DNA from 3 places in the Falseniella ignava genome. Region 2 is predicted to be linked to each of the others. Evidence: a T-box and tRNA genes for the amino acid it is inferred to sense, from the RefSeq annotation. Region 2 holds a T-box; the other regions hold tRNA genes.
The links. The T-box of region 2 lies ahead of argS (arginine--tRNA ligase). A T-box ahead of a tRNA ligase gene usually reads a tRNA of that ligase, here a tRNA-Arg.

Region 1 (6,131 bases), on a different contig from region 2:
AGTTATCTCAATTGTTTAAAACTTGCAGATGCATATCATTTACAATCAATCGCATTTTGCTGTATTTCGACTGGAGAATTTAATTTCCCTAATGAACCTGCAGCTCGGATTGCTTATCAGACTGTTAAGGATTATTTAAAAGAAAGCCAATCGGCAATTAAAGTTATTTTTAATACTTATTTAGATATCGATCATAATTTATATCAAACAATACTCACAGAGTCATAAAAGGGAGGAGAGATTATGACACACCCCTCAACTTGGAAACACCTTAATAAAGATTTATCACAAAAAGATTTACTTAAAGGATTGATTGAAGAAGCGGAAGTTGTTGTACCGGGAATTGGTGCTGGAATGTCTGCTGCTACAGGCTTTACCTACGTTGGACCTCGCTTTGAAGAAGCGTTCCCTGACTTCATTGAAAAGTATAATTTCTTTGATATGTTACAAGCTTTTTTAGCAGATTTTGAAGATTGGGAAGAATATTGGGCCTTTCAATCTCGTTTCGCCCTGCTCAATTATTTTGATCAACCTGTCGGCCAATCATACGTTGATTTAAAAGATATTCTCGAAGGAAAAACGTATCATATTATTACGACCAATGCAGACAATGCCTTCTATGCTGCAAATTATGATCGAGATAAAGTTTTTTATATTCAAGGAGAGTATGGTTTGTGGCAATGCTCCGATTTTTGTCAACAAATCACCTATCAAGATGAAGCGCTTATTCGCAGGATGGTTGAAGAACAACAAAATATGAAAATACCGACAGAATTAATTCCTTATTGCCCTCACTGTCACGCACCGTTAGAAGTTAATAAACGTGATGCGATTCGAGGAATGGTAGAAGACGATTATTGGCATGAGCAAGAAGCAGCTTATACAGATTTCTTGCAACAACACGATGGTAAAAAGATTCTATTTTTAGAAATAGGGGTCGGGCATACCACACCTCAGTTTATTCGCGAACCGTTCCAAGAGATGACCGCGAATAATCCAAATGCGCTATATGTTACCATGAATCAAAAACGTTATCGTATCCCACCTGAGGTTCTACCTCAATCTGTCCGCATTACCGAAGATATTTACACTTTATTTAATCAAATAGCTAAAGAACGGAGAGCGTAATGTATTTAATTGAACCTATTCGAAACGGCGAATGGATCTATAATCAAGGTTTATTGATGGCGATCCAATCATACGCACGTGATCATTTATTTTTAGATGACGATATTGTATTTCCATATATGCCTAAACCCTCTGTCCAAATTGGACTGTTTCAAAACGCTTATGAAGAAGTTAACCTTCCTTATCTAGAAGAACATAAAATGGATTTAGTAAGACGTGAGACGGGTGGTGGCGCGATCTACCTCGATGATAAAAATATGAGTTTTTGTTTTTTACTTGATAGTGAAAACCACTCCGATGTTTTTGGTAATTATGCCAAACTCTATGAGCCAGTTATTCGAGCGCTAGAGAAACTCGGTGTCAAAAATATTGAACAAAAAGGCCGAAATGACCTAACTTTAAATGGTCAAAAGATTTCAGGTGCAGCGATGACCATTGTCCACGGTCGAATTTACGCTGGATACTCTTTACTACTAGACCCTGACTTTGAGACAATGGAAGCCGTGCTCACACCAAATTACAAAAAAATATCATCTCACGGTATAAAGTCCGTTCGAGCTCGGGTTGGGTCACTTCGACAAGCCTTACGCGAGGAAGATCAAAATATCGACGTTTGGGAGCTTACGGACTACTTGTTAAGGGAATTATTGCAAGTAGATAATTTAGAACAAGCTAAACGCTATGTTCTAAGTGAAAAAGACTGGAAAGCCATCGATGAAATTGCAGCAAAAACCTATAATAATTGGGACTGGAATTATGGCCGATTTAAAAACTTTGACTATCAAGTTAATGAAAGAATTGAAGGTGTCGGTACACTACATATTGGTCTTTCTATTCAAAATGCAAAAATCTATGATATTCAGATAAGCGGAGATTTCTTCTCAATCAAATCGATTCAAGAGCTTGAAGAACTGCTTAGAGATACGCGCCTGAAGCAATCAGATCTTCTAGCTGTGTTAGAGAACATCGACTTATCAAGTTATATTAGCCGCATAGATAATGAGACTTTTATCAATCTATTGCTCAACATTCCAAAGGAGGAAAACTGTGATTAAATTAAGTGTACTTGATTATGCTCAAATCGATGAACACGAAACGCCAACCCAAGCACTCAATAATACCGTATCCTTGGCGCAATGCGCAGAACAACTAGGCTATCATCGTTTTTGGGTTGCAGAGCATCATAATGTTCCAGCTTTTTTATCTTCCTCACCTGAGGTCCTTATGATGCATTTATTAAATCACACTTCAACAATCTCCATTGGTTCAGGGGGTGTCATGCTCCCCCATTATGCCCCTTTAAAAGTTGCTGAGAATTTTAAAATTCTCTCGCGCTTATTCCCAGGACGCGTTGATCTAGGGATTGGCAATACTAAAGGGACACGTATTGTAAATCATGCTCTTAATGAAACTAAAAAACGATTTTTAGATTATAAGGAGGCTATTCAAGATTTACAAGGATTTATTGCTGATGACTTTCCAGAAGAACACCGACATCATGAAGTTAAAGCCAATCCTGCAATTGATCAACTTCCTACCATGTGGGTTTTATCAACCTCGGTGGATTCTGCTAACATGGCAGCAGAATTAGGTATCGGCTATTGTTATGGTTTTTTCCCTTATGCAAACCGAGATGCTCTTAAAACAGCACAAGAAGCCAGTCAGGTATACCGCTCAAATTTCAAGCCATCTGGTTTTATGGAGCAAGCTCAAATAAGCATTGCTGTCTTTGCCTGTATTGGCGACACTCCTGAAGAAGCAGAAGCGTTTGGCCGTGCACTAGATTTATGGTTATTAGGGACGAATAATTTTAGCGAGCATCTAACGTATCCAAGTATTGATACGGCTAATCAGTACCCCTATTCCGATGAAGAAAAACAGCGTATCGAAAATAATCGATCAAGAATGGTGGTAGGCACAGCTGAACAAGTACGCGATCAGTTACTTGAGCAAGCGCAACAGGTGCATGCTGATGAAGTTTTAGTTATTCCACTAATGCCAGGCATTGAAAACCGAAAAGCCGGATTAAAATCTTTAGCTCAAGCATTTGATAACATTTAATACATCAAAAGACGCCATGAACGACTAACTGTTCATGGCGTCTTTTTGCATGTTAGATTAATTAATATACTCATCTAATCTTTTACGATCCAGGCAGGATTCGAACCTGCGACCGCTCGCTTAGAAGGCGAGTGCTCTATCCAGCTGAGCTACTGGACCAATCTGACAACTACTTTATCATACTATGAATTCAGAAATTGTCAAGACCAATATCTTTATGTTTAACAAATATCTATCAAACAGCAATCGGTGCTTTAATCGTTGGATGCGGGTCATACCCTATCAATTGGATATCTTCAGGTTCCAGCTCAAATATTGTTCGGTTACCCTTGATTTCTAATGTTGGAAGTGAACGCGGCTCTCGTTCTAATAATTGTTGAGCTTGTTCTAAATGATTACGATATAAGTGCAAATCTCCTGATGTATGTATAAATTCACCTACTTCTAACCCCACTTCACGCGCAATCAAGTGAGTCAGTAAAGCATAACTCGCAATATTAAATGGTAAACCAAGGAAAGAGTCCACACTTCGCTGGTACAATTGACAACTTAATGTGTTGTCGCAAACATAAAACTGAAAGAGTGTATGACATGGAGGTAAAGCCATTGAATCAACTTGATTTGGATTCCATGCGCTAATAATATGTCGTCTGGAATGAGGTTGCTTTCTAAGTCGAATCAATAATTGTTCGATTTGATCAACTACACTGCGATGCCCTTGCGCATCAATTCCTTCAAATGCTCGCCACTGCTTTCCATAAACCGGCCCAAGACCTCCCCATTTTTGAGCAAATGCATCTTCATTTAAGATTAATTGTTGGAACTTATTCATTTCAGCTTGGTACACTTCGTGAAACGCGCCATCTTCTAAAGCTCTTAATCCAAAATCTTTCATATCCGGTCCTTCGTATTCACTTGAGTTGACATATCGCTCAAATGCCCATTCATCCCAAATATGATTATCGTGTTCCAGCAAATAGCGAATATTCGTATCGCCTTTTAAAAACCATAACAATTCTGAAACGACCAACCGCATCGGAACACGTTTCGTTGTAACAATAGGGAAACCTTCAGTTAAGTCATAACGCATTTGATAACCAAAGGTGCTTAACGTCCCAACGCCAGTTCGGTCGTCGACAATTTGACCGTGGTCGATAATATGTTGTAGACATTGTTGATATTGTTTCATCTCGTATCAACTCCTATATAATCGTAACATTTTCTGCATGCGTCCATGGAGCATCTAGGTTAATATGATCATAAAACATAATCCCTTTCAGATGGTCAAGTTCATGTTGGAAGACAATCGCTTCATAATTACGTAATTTAACAACATGCTCCTTGCCTTCTAAATCGTAAAATTTAATTTTCGCGCGTTTCGGTCTAGGTACATAGCCTGGAACGGCGCGACGGACAGATAAACATCCCTCACCATCTTTTAAAGCTACTTCTTCGATGGAATGACTAATTAATTTGGGATTAATAACAATTTGGTCAACCTTAGGTTCGGTTGGATTTCCTTCTTCGTCATAGTCCATAATATAAATTGCAAAAATTTGTTTACTTTGACCAATTTGCGGTGCAGCAACACCCACTCCGGGTCGGAGTTGGTACTTTTCTGCCATTGCTTCGTCTTGACTATTGATTAAAAATTCACGCATCTTGGTTGCAAGTTCATAGTCCTCTTTTGATAAAGGAAAGCTAACTTCTTGAGCGTGTTCTCGTAAGATAGGATCCTTTTCTGGGACAAAGTCTTTCATCGTAATCATTATTCATTATCTCCTTGTCTTTCATAACCTGTGACAATATAGTGTTGTCTTTTTTCATCGAAATCGATGGATTCAACGAGCGTTGTCCGTCTTAGTTTAGCAAGTTTTTGGCCATCGCTGCTTTCAACAATTTCTTCATATCGCTCAAATTGTTCAATCGCTTCTTGCCAAATCATTTGCTTTAACTTCTCAATATCTTGACTCCGGTAAGCTGACATGATAAGGCTCGGTTGGCGATATGAAACAAGCTGATCAGGTGTTTTTAATAAATCCCCTTTATTATAGACAGTTAACATGGGGATATTTCTCATATCTAAAGTCTTTAGTAACGAATCTACGGTATCTTCATGCATTAATCGCGATTCACTCGAACTGTCCACCACATGAATCAACAAATCAACATCACGAATTTCTTCTAGGGTAGATCTAAATGCATAAATTAGTTCGGTAGGTAACTCATCAATAAATCCAACCGTATCGGTAATTGTAAATAAATCATGACTATTGATACTAAATTGACGAGTGAGCGGGTCGAGTGTGGCAAACAATTGATCTTGTACATAAGCACCGCTTTTTGTTAATTGATTCAATAGCGTTGATTTCCCAGCATTAGTATACCCTACTAAACCAATATTAAAGGCGTGACTATTGAGCCTGCGCTCCCGTGCTCGTTCTCGATGATTCGCTAAGTCCTTTAATTGCGCTTTGATTTGGCTAATTTGTTTACGAATAACACGCCGGTCAGTTTCTAATTTCGTTTCCCCCGGTCCTCGCGTTCCAATGCCAGCCCCTAATCTCGAGAGGCTCAATCCTTGTCCAACAATACGAGGGAGTAAATATTCGTATTGGGCTAACTTTACTTGCAGTTGCCCAGCTTGGGTACGAGCGCGTTGCGCAAAGATATCTAAAATTAATTGAACCCGATCTATGACTTTGATTTGTAATTCTTTTTCTAAATATTGATTGATTGAAGGACTCAATCGATTTAAGAAAATCACTAAATCAATCTCTTCGACTTCAATTAACGCCTTAATTTCTTCAAGTTTTCCTTGCCCGACCGCTGATTTAGGATGCAATCGATCTAATTTTTGCGTAATTTGTGCAACTGGATTACCTTGGGCTGTTCTTGTTAAATCTAACATTTCATCGAAGTTCATTTGAAACTTTTGGTCA
Region 2 (6,131 bases):
CGCAAGTTCCCCTGAGATTAAAACGAGAACATTTTGATTTGCAAATTATCCAACGAATCTTTCGAATTTCAATTCCATCCGCACTAGGCTACAGTGGCTCTGCGTTAGGTTTTACGGTATTGAATGGGTTGATCACCACTTATGGAACCGATACATTGGCAGCTTACTCGATGGTAAACCGAGTGACCGATATCTTAACCCAACCTCAAATGGCGATTGGAGCAGCTTTAACTTCAATTATTGGTCAGCATATGGGAGCGGGATTAATTGAACGAGGTAAACAAGTCTTTAATCGAGCGATTGTCATTGTAATTTTAATGTCAGTGATTTCCTCTGTATTAGTTGTAGTATTTCGTATTCCATTACTCAGTATTTTTATTAAAACCGGAAGTAGTGATCATTTATGGAGTCAGGCAATCGAGTATCTAATGTTTTCAGCCTTTATCATCTTCTTTATGGGGCTATTCTCGATTATTAATGGTTATTTCCAAGGGTGTGGTCAAACGCAGTATTCAATGCTTATGACGATGGGAAGATTATGGTTTATTCGCTTACCCCTAATCTGGTTGTTCAGTACTTTCACCTCTTTAGGTTCAACCGGAATTTGGATTTCGATGTTGTTATCGAACGCTTTAATTGTATTCTTTGGTCTATATATATATAAAACAAGAGACTGGGAGTACCTAGTATCTTACAAATCCTAAATCCAACGAAGAGACTTTTTGACGAGAAGTCTCTTTTATTTTAAGAAAAGCCTTTCATTACATTCGAATTCATATTAGAATAGTATTATAAGCGTTTACATTTTATGGAAGCGAAAATAAGTTTTATATGCTATTTAGAAAGGAATCAGCTATGGGCAATCAACCGATCCATGTATTTAATGAAATTGGAAAACTTCGAAAAGTAATTTTGCATCGTCCAGGCAAAGAACTCAATAATTTAATGCCGGATTATTTAGGAAGATTACTTTTTGATGATATTCCTTTTTTAGAAGAAGCTCAAAAAGAGCATGACTACTTTGCTCAAGTTTTACGTGAAGAAGGGGTAGAGGTAGTCTATCTTGAAGATTTAGTATCAGAAGCGATTGATGCAGCAAATGTAAAAGCGCAGTTTATCGATGAGTGGTTGGATGAATCGGGGATTGTATCCGAAACCCTCAGAGCTCAAGTGCGCCAAAATTTATTATCGATGTCAACTTATGACATGATTTTGAAGACAATGGAAGGCTATCGAAAAAATGAGATTGATATGTCACATCACGACTCACTCGCTGATTTGATTGAAAGTGATTATCCATTATTAGTTGATCCGATGCCAAGTCTTTATTTTACGCGAGATCCTTTTGCGTTGCTTGGTCATGGTGTTGCTATTAACCATATGCATGAAGTGACGCGCAATCGTGAGACGATTTACGGTGATTATATTTTTAGATACCATCCTGCCTATGCCAACCAAGTCAGACGCTACTACTACCGTGATGATGAAACGGATATTGAAGGTGGAGATATTTTAGTTCTATCGCCGGAGGTCGTTGCGGTCGGAATCTCTCAACGAACAGATTCACGTTCAATTGAATTGCTTGCACGTCGTCTTTTTGAACAAGGGCAGTTTAAGCAAGTGTTAGCATTTTTAATTGGAGAAAATCGTAAATTTATGCATTTAGATACAGTCTTTACGATGGTTGATTATGACAAGTTCACCATTCACCCAGAAATTAATGCTGGACTTAGAGTGGTTTCAATTGTTGATGCTGGAGATGGTTCGGTCATAATTGATGAGCAAGATTCTACGAAGCTGGATAATGTCCTCGCAAAGGCACTTAGATTGGAAAAAGTAACTTTAATTTCTTGTGGTGGTGGCGATATTGTTGATGCGGCTCGAGAACAGTGGAATGATGGGTCCAATACGTTAGCGATTGCGCCAGGGGTTGTCGTTGTCTATGACCGGAACACGATAACGAATCAGTTACTTGAAGATCATGGAATTCGACTTGTTAAAATTAAAGGCAGTGAATTGGTCCGAGGTCGTGGTGGCCCACGTTGTATGTCAATGCCATTAATCCGTGACGATATATAAATCCGTTTATTTTTTAACTTAAGAGAACGCTGTTCCGTGATTGAAATATCAAATACATTCATGTTATAATTAGACTATAGTTTAAAGATGAGAAGAGAGTAGTTTATATACTTTTAGATACAGCGACTTGGGTAGTTGAGAGCCAAGCAAGAGGTATAAATGAAGCGCACTTCTTATATCGCTTAAGCGAATGATTGAGCTTAAGCCGGTTTCATACCGTTAACATGAGAAAGTTGATTGTTTTTACAATTAATTAGAGTGGTACCGTGGATTTTAAATTCGCCTCTAAGACCTGTGTCTTGGAGGCTTTTTATTTATTAAATATATGATAGGAGAAAGAGTATGAATCAACGAGAAATAATCGCCAAAGAGCTTCACGCCATATTACATGAACATTTATCTTATGAACAAGTTGAAGCACTTATCGAAGTACCTAATAATACCGAACATGGAGACTTAGCTTTTCCAGTCTTCACATTAGCCAAAGCTTTTCGTAAAGCACCGAATCTGATTGCTGAAGAATTAGTCGAACAAATCGATACAACAGCATTTTCGCAAGTTGCATCGGTAGGACCTTATATTAACTTCAAATTAGATCGACAAAAGATATCCGATCAAATTATTAAAGAGGTCAATCAAGCCGGTGAAAATTATGGTTCATTAGATATTGGTCAAGGAAAAAATGTCACCATCGATATGTCCTCACCAAATATTGCCAAACCTATGTCAATGGGGCATTTGAGATCGACTGTTATTGGGAATGCATTGTCTTTAATCTTAAAGAAAATAAATTATCATACAATTAATATTAACCACTTGGGTGATTGGGGAACGCAATTTGGTAAGTTGATTGTGGCTTATCAGAAATGGGGAGATGAAGCGAAAGTAAAAGCAGACCCAGTGAATGAGCTCGTTAAATTATATGTTGAATTCCATGAACGTGCTGAAGAAGACCCAAGTTTAGATGACGAAGGTCGCGCTGCTTTTAAACGTTTAGAAGAGCATGATCCTGAGATGATTCAACTTTGGACTTGGTTTAAAGATGAGTCATTAAAAGAATTTGATAAAGTTTATAAGATGTTGAATGTTCATTTTGACCATTATACGGGCGAATCATTTTATAATGATAAAATGGACGAGATTGTAGACATGCTAGAAGAAAAAGGATTATCCGAAATTGACCAAGGGTCTTTAATCGTACGTCTAGATGAGTGTGATTTACCGCCGGCATTAATTAAAAAATCTGATGGGGCGACACTATATATTACGCGAGATTTGGCAACAGCGTACTACCGCCATCGCACATATCATTTCGATCAAAGCTTGTATGTGGTTGGTAATGAACAATCGAATCACTTTAAGCAGTTAAAAGCTGTACTTGAAAAAATGGGCAATGATTGGGCACAGTCAATGCACCACATCCCATTTGGCTTAATTACAGTCGGAGGTAAAAAACTTTCAACCCGTAAAGGAAAAATTATTCTACTTGAAGAAGTTTTAAATGAAGCGATTCGATTAGCTAGCGAACAAATTGAAGCGAAAAACCCTGATTTACCAAATAAAGAAGAGGTAGCGCACCAAGTCGGTGTTGGAGCCGTCGTCTTTCATGATTTGAAAAACGATCGTACGAATAACTTTGACTTTGAATTAGAAGAAGTTGTTCAGTTTGAAGGTGAGACTGGGCCCTATGTTCAATATACTCATGCGAGAATTCATAGTATTTTAAGCCGTTATGAACAAAACATTGATTTGACTGCAGCGCTATCATTAACAGATGACTATAGTTGGGAACTCGTGAAGAAATTGCAAGCTTATCCATCTACCATTGTTCGTGCAGCAGAACGCTATGAGCCTTCAATTATTTCAAAATATGTTATCCAGTTGGCACAACTTTTCAATCGCTATTATGCCAATGTTCGTATCTTAAATGATGATGAAGAATTGAATGCGCGGATGGCTTTATTGAACGCTGTAGCTACTGTAATTAAGGATGGACTCTCATTGCTTGGGGTAGCTGCACCGGAGAGAATGTAATCATATAAGTTTATCAGATTAGAATGAAGCATAGCATTTTCAGATGAATTAAAGTATAATAAACTTAGCTATGACGTTATCGTATGGTAGTGTCATAAATGATATTCGAAGCCGCAGCTGACAAATATCGTAAGAAAACAAAATAGATAGGAGATTCTAAATGTCAAAAACATTTGCAATTAATGCAGGAAGTTCAAGTCTTAAGTATCAACTTTATGATATGCCATCTGAGCATGTCATTGCGAAAGGGCTCGTAGAGCGAATTGGAATTGAAGATTCTGTCTTTACATTAAAATATGGAGATGGGGAAAAAGTAGAACTCGTTCAAGATATTCCAGATCATGGTGTAGCCATTGATTTATTACTTTCTCAATTAGAAGAGCATAAAGTGATTGATAGCCTTGATGAAATTGACGGTGTTGGTCACCGTGTTGTTGCAGGGGGAGAAATCTTCAAAGAATCAACAGTGATTGATGAACAAGTCGTTCAACATATCGAAGATTTATCTGAATTTGCACCACTTCATAACCCGGCAGAAGCAGTTGTAATTCGTGCAATGCAAGAAAAATTACCAAATGCAAAAATGGTAGCAGTTTTTGATACTTCATTCCATACGTCAATGCCACCTGTTAACTATCTATACAGCTTACCATACGAATACTATACTGACTTTAAAGCACGTAAATACGGTGCTCACGGAACATCACATAAATATGTAGCAAACCGTGCCGCTGAAATCGTTGGTAAAGATATTAAAGACTTAAAGATTATTACTTGCCATTTAGGTAATGGCGCTTCAATTACAGCGGTAGATGGTGGTAAATCAGTCGATACATCAATGGGATTCACTCCATTAGCAGGTCTTCAGATGGGAACACGTACTGGGGACATCGATGCATCTCTAATTCCTTTCCTAATGAATAAATTAGGTATTAAAGAAGTTAGCGAAATGATTGATATCTTCAACAAAAAATCAGGAACCCTAGGTGTATCAGGTGTATCGAGTGATATGCGTGACGTGGAAGAAGCGGCTGAAGCAGGAAATGAACGTGCGCAATTAGCGTTAGATATGTTCAATAGCCGTGTTCAAAAATATATCGGACAATACATTGCTGTAATGAATGGAGTAGACATTATTGTCTTTACAGCAGGTATCGGAGAAAACTCAAAAGAAACGCGTGAGGCAATTATTGAGGGAATCTCATGGTTCGGTTGTGAACTTGATACTGAAAAGAATAATACACGCGATGAAGCGATTATTTCTAAAGATGGATCAAAAATTACCGTTATTAATATTCCAACAGACGAAGAACGTGAAATTGCTCGCGATGTTGAGCGTTTAAAATAATCATATAAAAATAGTCAAATTTAATTATTTTTGTGAACCAGGTATTTTCATAAATGAAAATACCTGGTTTTTATGTTTAATAGAATAATGGTTTTGATTGATAAAATGTTCACAAGTGGTTATAATAAGTTTAGTTTTGAAAAATTGAAAAATAAATACAAAATAAAGGATGGTGCAACGGATGAAAGTTGTATTAATTGGAACAAATCACGCGGGGATTGCTGCTGCTAATACCTTGTTGGATCAATACGAAGGAATTGATTTAGTGATGATTGACCGTAACTCAAACTTAAGTTACTTAGGATGTGGGACGGCATTGTGGGTTGGAAGACAAATTGATGGGTATGATAAGTTATTCTATGCTAAAGAAGAAGACTTTAAAGCAAAGGGTGCTCAAATTTATTTGGAAACAACGGTTGATCGTGTAGATTACGAACAGCAACAAGTTTACGCGACCGATCAATCGGGTGAAGTGCATGTATTTGACTATGATAAATTGATTCTCGCCACAGGCTCACTTCCAATCATGCCAAAAATTCCTGGTAATGACTTAAAAGGACTTTACTTCTTAAAATTATTCCAAGAAGGACAAGCGCTTGACCATGCATTGCAAGACCCAGCAGTTGAATCCGTTGCTGTAATTGGTGCAGGATACATTGGTGTTGAAATT
Region 3 (6,131 bases), on a different contig from region 2:
TATAGCCAAGTGGTAAGGCACGGGTCTGCAAAACCTTGACCGCCGGTTCAAATCCGGCTACCGCCTTTTGCTTCTATAGAATGTTGAAGCTAGTGCACCCTTAGCTCAACTGGATAGAGCGTCTGACTTCGGATCAGAAGGTTGTGGGTTCGACCCCTACAGGGTGTGTCTATAATATGCCGGCGTGGCGGAATTGGCAGACGCGCTGGACTCAAAATCCAGTGCCCTTTGCGGGGCGTGTCGGTTCGATCCCGACCGCCGGTATTAGTAAGGCAAGATAACTATGATAAACATTGTTTTAACGTGTTTATCATAGTTTTTTTATATTTTAGATACTTTTAACACATCTTTTAAAACAAGTATGACTATGTTATACTAGCCCTAGCAAATGAGGGGTTATTAGCCGAGTATTTTCTATACCACTCAAATCTGAAAAGACAGGCGCGTGATTTTTGCGTTTTCTATTTTCAGCTCTGAGTGGTATTTCTTTTTTTATAGATTTTATATTACCCTCGATTTTATATAGTGTAGGTGAATGATGTTGAATTTGGACCGTCTTTTTCCGTCGTCTTTAAAATATTTATTAGAAGGCTACTTATTATATTTTTTACTCTCTTTATTTTTTTCTAGTTCATCTCAGTTAATTACACAGTTAAATCCTGCTTTTTCAACCTCTTCGTTCGTACTTATTATACTAATCGGGGGTTTTATTGCTTATCGTGTCGAACGAGTTTGGCCTTCAGGATCATTTTCTTTGTTTAGTTTTCTGATGTTTGTTATTTTTAATGTGTTGATTGTATTTATTTTTGAGCCAGCAATTTTAATCGGCTACCTTATTTTTTTACTTCCATTCTTAATTCACTTTTATTTATCACGTAGCTCAAATTATAAATATGATTATTTATTATATGGTTGTTTAATCGTCGAAACAATCATTAAACTAGTTATCATTGGATGGCACTCAGAACATTCAGTATTTACTTTCAATTTGTCCAAGCAGCTATATTTTTCATTTTCAATGTGGCTTATTATTTTTGTGAGCACAGTGCTGACTTTGTTATTTGCGCAACGAATTTCTTTAAAAAGGTTTAAATACATTACCGTATTACTGCTAACTTTTATTTTGTGTTTTGTAAGTGGTATTTTATTATTACGTATTTTTATGGTGTCTTCGTTTAATTATGATATGGGTATTTTTACCCAAATGTTTCATAACATAGTCCGAGGCGCCGGTCCAGTTACGACATTAGAACGTGATGGGTTACTCAGCCACTTTAAAGTGCATGTCTCACCCACATTATATTTATTAGCACCGATATTTGCGATGTTTCCAAGACCGGAAACCTTAAACTTAATGCAAGTAGTGCTAACGTTGTTGGGGTTAATTCCTTTATATTTAATTTTAAAACAATTTGAATTCAAACAAACCACTCGTTTTTTATTGCTTGCGTTGTATATCGTATTACCCGGAATGTTAACAGGGCATCTCTATGACTTTCATGAAAATGCATTACTTCCGCCGTTACTACTGTCGTTAATTTATTGCGTAATCTCACAAAAAAGATGGGGAGTTTTGCTCTTTACCTTACTTACTTTAGGTGTTAAAGAAGATGCGATGATTTATGTGTTAAGCTTGGGACTCTATTTTATATTGCAAGATAAATTTGAGTTCTCACGAAGTTTTCGACGGATTTTAATTTATGTTATGATTTTATGGCCGATTATTTATTTTTCAGGATGCATACTTTGGTTGAATCAGTATGGGGACGGTGCGATGACGTCACGCTTCAAAAACTTTATGTTACCGGAACAATCAGGACTTGGAGCGGTCGTAAAAAATGCATTGATGAATCCTTCGTTTACCCTGCATAATTTAATGAAGCCGACGAAAATTATTTTTCTGATAATCGTTGTGATTTCAACGGTAGGAATGATTTTTATACAAATGAATTGGACAACTTATTTATTATTACTACCTTTGCTCGTTATCAACTTATTAAGTGATTATCCGTATCAAATTGATTTAGGTAAACAATATGCATATGGAAGCTTTACGTTAATACTTTGGATGCTTATTTTAGGAGTTGATGTATTATCACAACAATTTCAAAGGAAGCATCATGTTATTCGATGGTTATTAACACTCGCTTTTGGAGCATCTTATGCCTTTACGATGACGAATTACTGGCCTCAATCTTATCGTTTTACTGATTATGCTCAAAATAAACTACATTTTCAGAAGATACGTCAAGAGCTACGTTCATTGGATAAAGAGGCAGTTATTTTAACAAATTCAAATTCAACAGTTGAATTAGCAGACCATCCTTACGTTTATGATTTATTCTATCATCATCAGCAAGAATATGATCCAGCGGTTGATTATATTGTAATTCCTCGTCACTGGTATCAAGGTGAGATGGCGGAATGGGAAGTGGTTGAGTTATATTTAGAACAAGGATTTAAAATGATTAGCCCCATTAATCGGGAGATGCTGATTTTTGGAAGAGAATAGTTAGGAGAGATAAAATGTCGCAAAAGACAAAACAATCCATGTTATGGACGTTATTTACCTCAACTTTTTATATTAGTATGTTCACTTTTGGGGGAGGGTATGTTATCGTTCCATTAATGAAAGAACGTTTTAGTAAAGAGCTAGGTTGGATCGATCAAGATGAAATATTAAGGCTGATTTCAATCGGACAGTCGGCGCCTGGTCCTGTAGCTGTTAATACATCGATTATTTTAGGCTACCGGATGTGTGGATTGTTAGGGGCTTTGGTTGCGACTGCGGGGACCGTTATACCCCCGCTAATGATTATGACGATCGCAACATATATTTATTTGTTTATCCGTGATAATTTCTATGTTGCGAATGTGATGAAAGGGATGCAAGCGGGGATTGCAGCCATTATCTTTAGTGTTGTGTATGATATGGCACAACGTATTATAAAAACCGGTGATAAAGTACATATCACCGTAATGATTATCGCTTTAGTAGCTGCGATTGGTTTTCGTATTAATGTGATCTGGCTATTGGCCTTTTCAGTCGTCGTAGGTATTGTGTATTCTTTATACCAATTAAAGCGTCAGGAGCGTGAATAAAGCATGTTATATTTAAAATTAATTTGGGTTTTCTTTCAGATTGGCTTACTTAGCTTTGGTGGAGGGTATGCAGTTTTACCAATGATTGATCGGTTGATCGTACAAGAATTGGGTTGGATGACGCCACAACAATTTATTGATGTATTAACTATTTCTGAGATGACGCCGGGTCCGATTGCGATTAATGCGGCAACTTTTGTCGGTAATCAACTTTTAGGGGTACCTGGAGGGATTGTAGCAACTCTAGGGATTGTTTTACCTTCCATGATTATTGTAATATTACTGGCCTATATTTTCTTTAAATTTCAAGAAGTCAATCTAGTTCAAGATGTTGTGGCAAGCATGAGTCCTGCTGTGGTGGCATTGATTGCTTCAGCCGGATTAACAATTATTTTAACTGCTTTTTTCGGGACTACAACTTTCCCGGTGGTATTGTCTGATTTTAATGTAATTTCATTTATTATCTTTGTAATTTCTCTAGGATTAATTCGTAAGTACGAGATAAATCCAATCCGGATAATTATTGGCTCTGGTATCGCGGGTTTCATTATATTTTCATTTATTGTATAATTATAATGAAGTATACTTGCGCCAATAGCTCAACAGGAGAGAGCAATCGCCTCCTAAGCGATCGATGAAGGTTCAAGTCCTTCTTGGCGTGTATCATCAAATGCAATTTTTCTGAGAGAGCCGATAGGCTTTCTCTTTTTACAATTACTATGTAAGCGTATTTCTTGAAGCAACCTTTTAATCATGCTATAGTTTTTGTGTAACAAAATATTATAATTAGGAGGTTGTATGATGGCAGATTTTAAACAAGATGCGCAAGAGCTACTTCGTTTGGTCGGTGGTGATGAGAATATCAATGCTGTGACGCACTGTGCGACACGCTTGCGATTCGCCTTAGCTGATAACAACAAGGCAAATGTAGAAGCAATTGAAGCACTCCCATCTGTAAAAGGAACGTTCACTCAAGCAGGACAGTTCCAAGTTATTATTGGGAATGAGGTTTCGAAGTTCTACGAGGAGTTTGCAAAATTCTCGAACGTGACGACAAGTACTAAAGAAGACGTCAAAGCGGCTGCTGAGGTAAATCAAGCTTGGTGGCAACGTATTATGACGTTCTTAGCTGAAGTTTTCGCACCAATCATCCCAGCAATTATCGTGGGTGGACTTATTTTAGGTTTTCGTAATATTCTTGAAGGGGTAGAATTCTCAGCATTAGGTAATCAAACAATTGTCGCCGTTTCACCATTTTGGAATGGGGTGAACCACTTCTTATGGTTACCAGGTGAAGCGATTTTCCACTTCTTACCAGTAGGCATTACTTGGTCAGTAACGCGTAAACTCGGAACGACTCAAATTTTAGGGATTGTATTGGGGATTACATTAGTTTCGCCTCAATTATTGAATGCCTATGGCGCCGCAGGAGCTTTAGCTAGCGGCGAGGTTCCACAATGGAATTTTGGTTCATTCAGTATTGATATGATTGGTTATCAAGCTCAAGTTCTTCCGGCAATGTTCGCAGGACTCGCTTTAAGTTATTTAGAGCGATTTTGGCGTAAAGTCGTTCCAGAATACTTATCGATGATCTTAGTACCATTCTTATCACTTTTACCAGCCGTTATTTTAGCGCATACGATTTTAGGTCCAATTGGTTGGTGGCTAGGTGATTTAATTTCGAAAGTCGTCTTAGCGGGATTAAATGGTCCACTTTCTTGGTTATTTGGTGCAATATTCGGCGGATTCTACTCACCATTAGTGATTACCGGATTACACCATATGACCAATGCAATCGACAGTCAATTGATTGCAGATACAGGAACTACCGGTCTATGGCCGATGATTGCTTTATCCAATATCGCACAAGGTTCAGCTGTATTAGCGGTATGGTGGATGACGCGTCACGATGCGGAGGAAAGTCAAATTACTTTACCTTCAGCGATTTCCGCTTACCTAGGTGTTACCGAGCCAGCGATGTTCGGGGTGACTTTAAAATACGTATACCCATTTATTGCGGCCATGATTGGTAGTGCAACGGCTGGTTTAATTTCTACAACGTTCAATATTCAATCGAATTCGATTGGAGTTGGGGGATTACCAGGTTTCTTAGTAATCCACATTGATTCAATGGGAATGTTCTTTGTAGCAATGGCTGTTGCGATTGTAGTTCCATTCGTTCTTACTTTAACGTTCAAACGAATTAATTTCTTAACGGATAAAGGAATTGAATTAAATATTCCATTCTTCAATAAATAATTCATGAATTAACGTTTGTCACTGCTAACCTCGTTACGTTTGTTGTAATGACGTTAGCAGTTTTTCAATTGTTTTATTACAAAGGAGTAATTATGTTTAATAAAGAAACAATGACGATCTATCAAATCTATCCTAAATCTTTTAATGACACGACGGGGTCAGGGACGGGAGATATACCCGGTATTACTGAGAAAATCGATTATCTGAAAGAATTAGGCGTGGATATGGTTTGGTTAAGTCCGATATATCCATCACCACAGTATGATAATGGCTACGATGTCAGTGATTATACGGCCGTGGATCCTCTCTACGGAACAATGGCGGATGTCGATCAATTAATTGAAGCAGCTAAAGAGCGAGAAATGGGCATTATGCTCGATATGGTGCTAAATCATTGCTCGACAGAGCACGAGTGGTTTCAGAAAGCGTTAGCGGGTGATCCATACTATCAAGATTTCTTTTATTTAAAACCGGCGAAAGCGGACGGATCACTACCAACCAATTGGGAGTCTAAATTTGGTGGCCCTGCTTGGGAGAAATTTGGTGATACCGACCTATATTATTTACATCTTTATGCCAAGCAACAAGCTGATTTAAACTGGCATAATCCGAACGTTCGACGCGAATTATTCAATGTCGTGAATTTTTGGTTAGAACGAGGTGTTACAGGGTTTCGCTTCGACGTGTTAAATGTCATCGGTAAGATGGATTTTGTGGATAGTGACGAGCCAGGGTCAAGCCAAGAAAAAGCACTCTACACGGATACGCCG

Region 1: it has a tRNA-Arg gene. The T-box ahead of argS (arginine--tRNA ligase) is inferred to sense a tRNA for this amino acid. The anticodon was not compared.
Region 3: it has a tRNA-Arg gene. The T-box ahead of argS (arginine--tRNA ligase) is inferred to sense a tRNA for this amino acid. The anticodon was not compared.

What each region holds. Positions count from the first base shown of each region.
Region 1 is NZ_PKHE01000006.1:44,729-50,859, reverse strand. It holds gene CYJ57_RS03515 (protein-ADP-ribose hydrolase) at 1-228, shown strand, start outside; gene CYJ57_RS03510 (SIR2 family NAD-dependent protein deacylase) at 244-1,128, shown strand; gene lplA (lipoate--protein ligase) at 1,128-2,183, shown strand; gene CYJ57_RS03500 (LLM class flavin-dependent oxidoreductase) at 2,176-3,189, shown strand; tRNA gene CYJ57_RS03495 (tRNA-Arg) at 3,275-3,348, opposite strand; gene CYJ57_RS03490 (thymidylate synthase) at 3,425-4,378, opposite strand; gene def (peptide deformylase) at 4,392-4,958, opposite strand; gene hflX (GTPase HflX) at 4,958-6,131, opposite strand, start outside.
Region 2 is NZ_PKHE01000003.1:9,802-15,932, forward strand. It holds gene CYJ57_RS01665 (MATE family efflux transporter) at 1-704, shown strand, start outside; gene arcA (arginine deiminase) at 856-2,079, shown strand; T-box leader at 2,158-2,369, shown strand; gene argS (arginine--tRNA ligase) at 2,422-4,113, shown strand; gene CYJ57_RS01680 (acetate/propionate family kinase) at 4,274-5,461, shown strand; gene nox (H2O-forming NADH oxidase) at 5,643-6,131, shown strand, end outside.
Region 3 is NZ_PKHE01000024.1:11,794-17,924, reverse strand. It holds tRNA gene CYJ57_RS07140 (tRNA-Cys) at 1-66, shown strand, start outside; tRNA gene CYJ57_RS07135 (tRNA-Arg) at 95-168, shown strand; tRNA gene CYJ57_RS07130 (tRNA-Leu) at 179-264, shown strand; gene CYJ57_RS07125 (DUF2079 domain-containing protein) at 536-2,512, shown strand; gene CYJ57_RS07120 (chromate transporter) at 2,527-3,102, shown strand; gene CYJ57_RS07115 (chromate transporter) at 3,106-3,672, shown strand; tRNA gene CYJ57_RS07110 (tRNA-Arg) at 3,691-3,763, shown strand; partial or broken gene treP (PTS system trehalose-specific EIIBC component) at 3,904-5,346, shown strand; gene treC (alpha,alpha-phosphotrehalase) at 5,454-6,131, shown strand, end outside.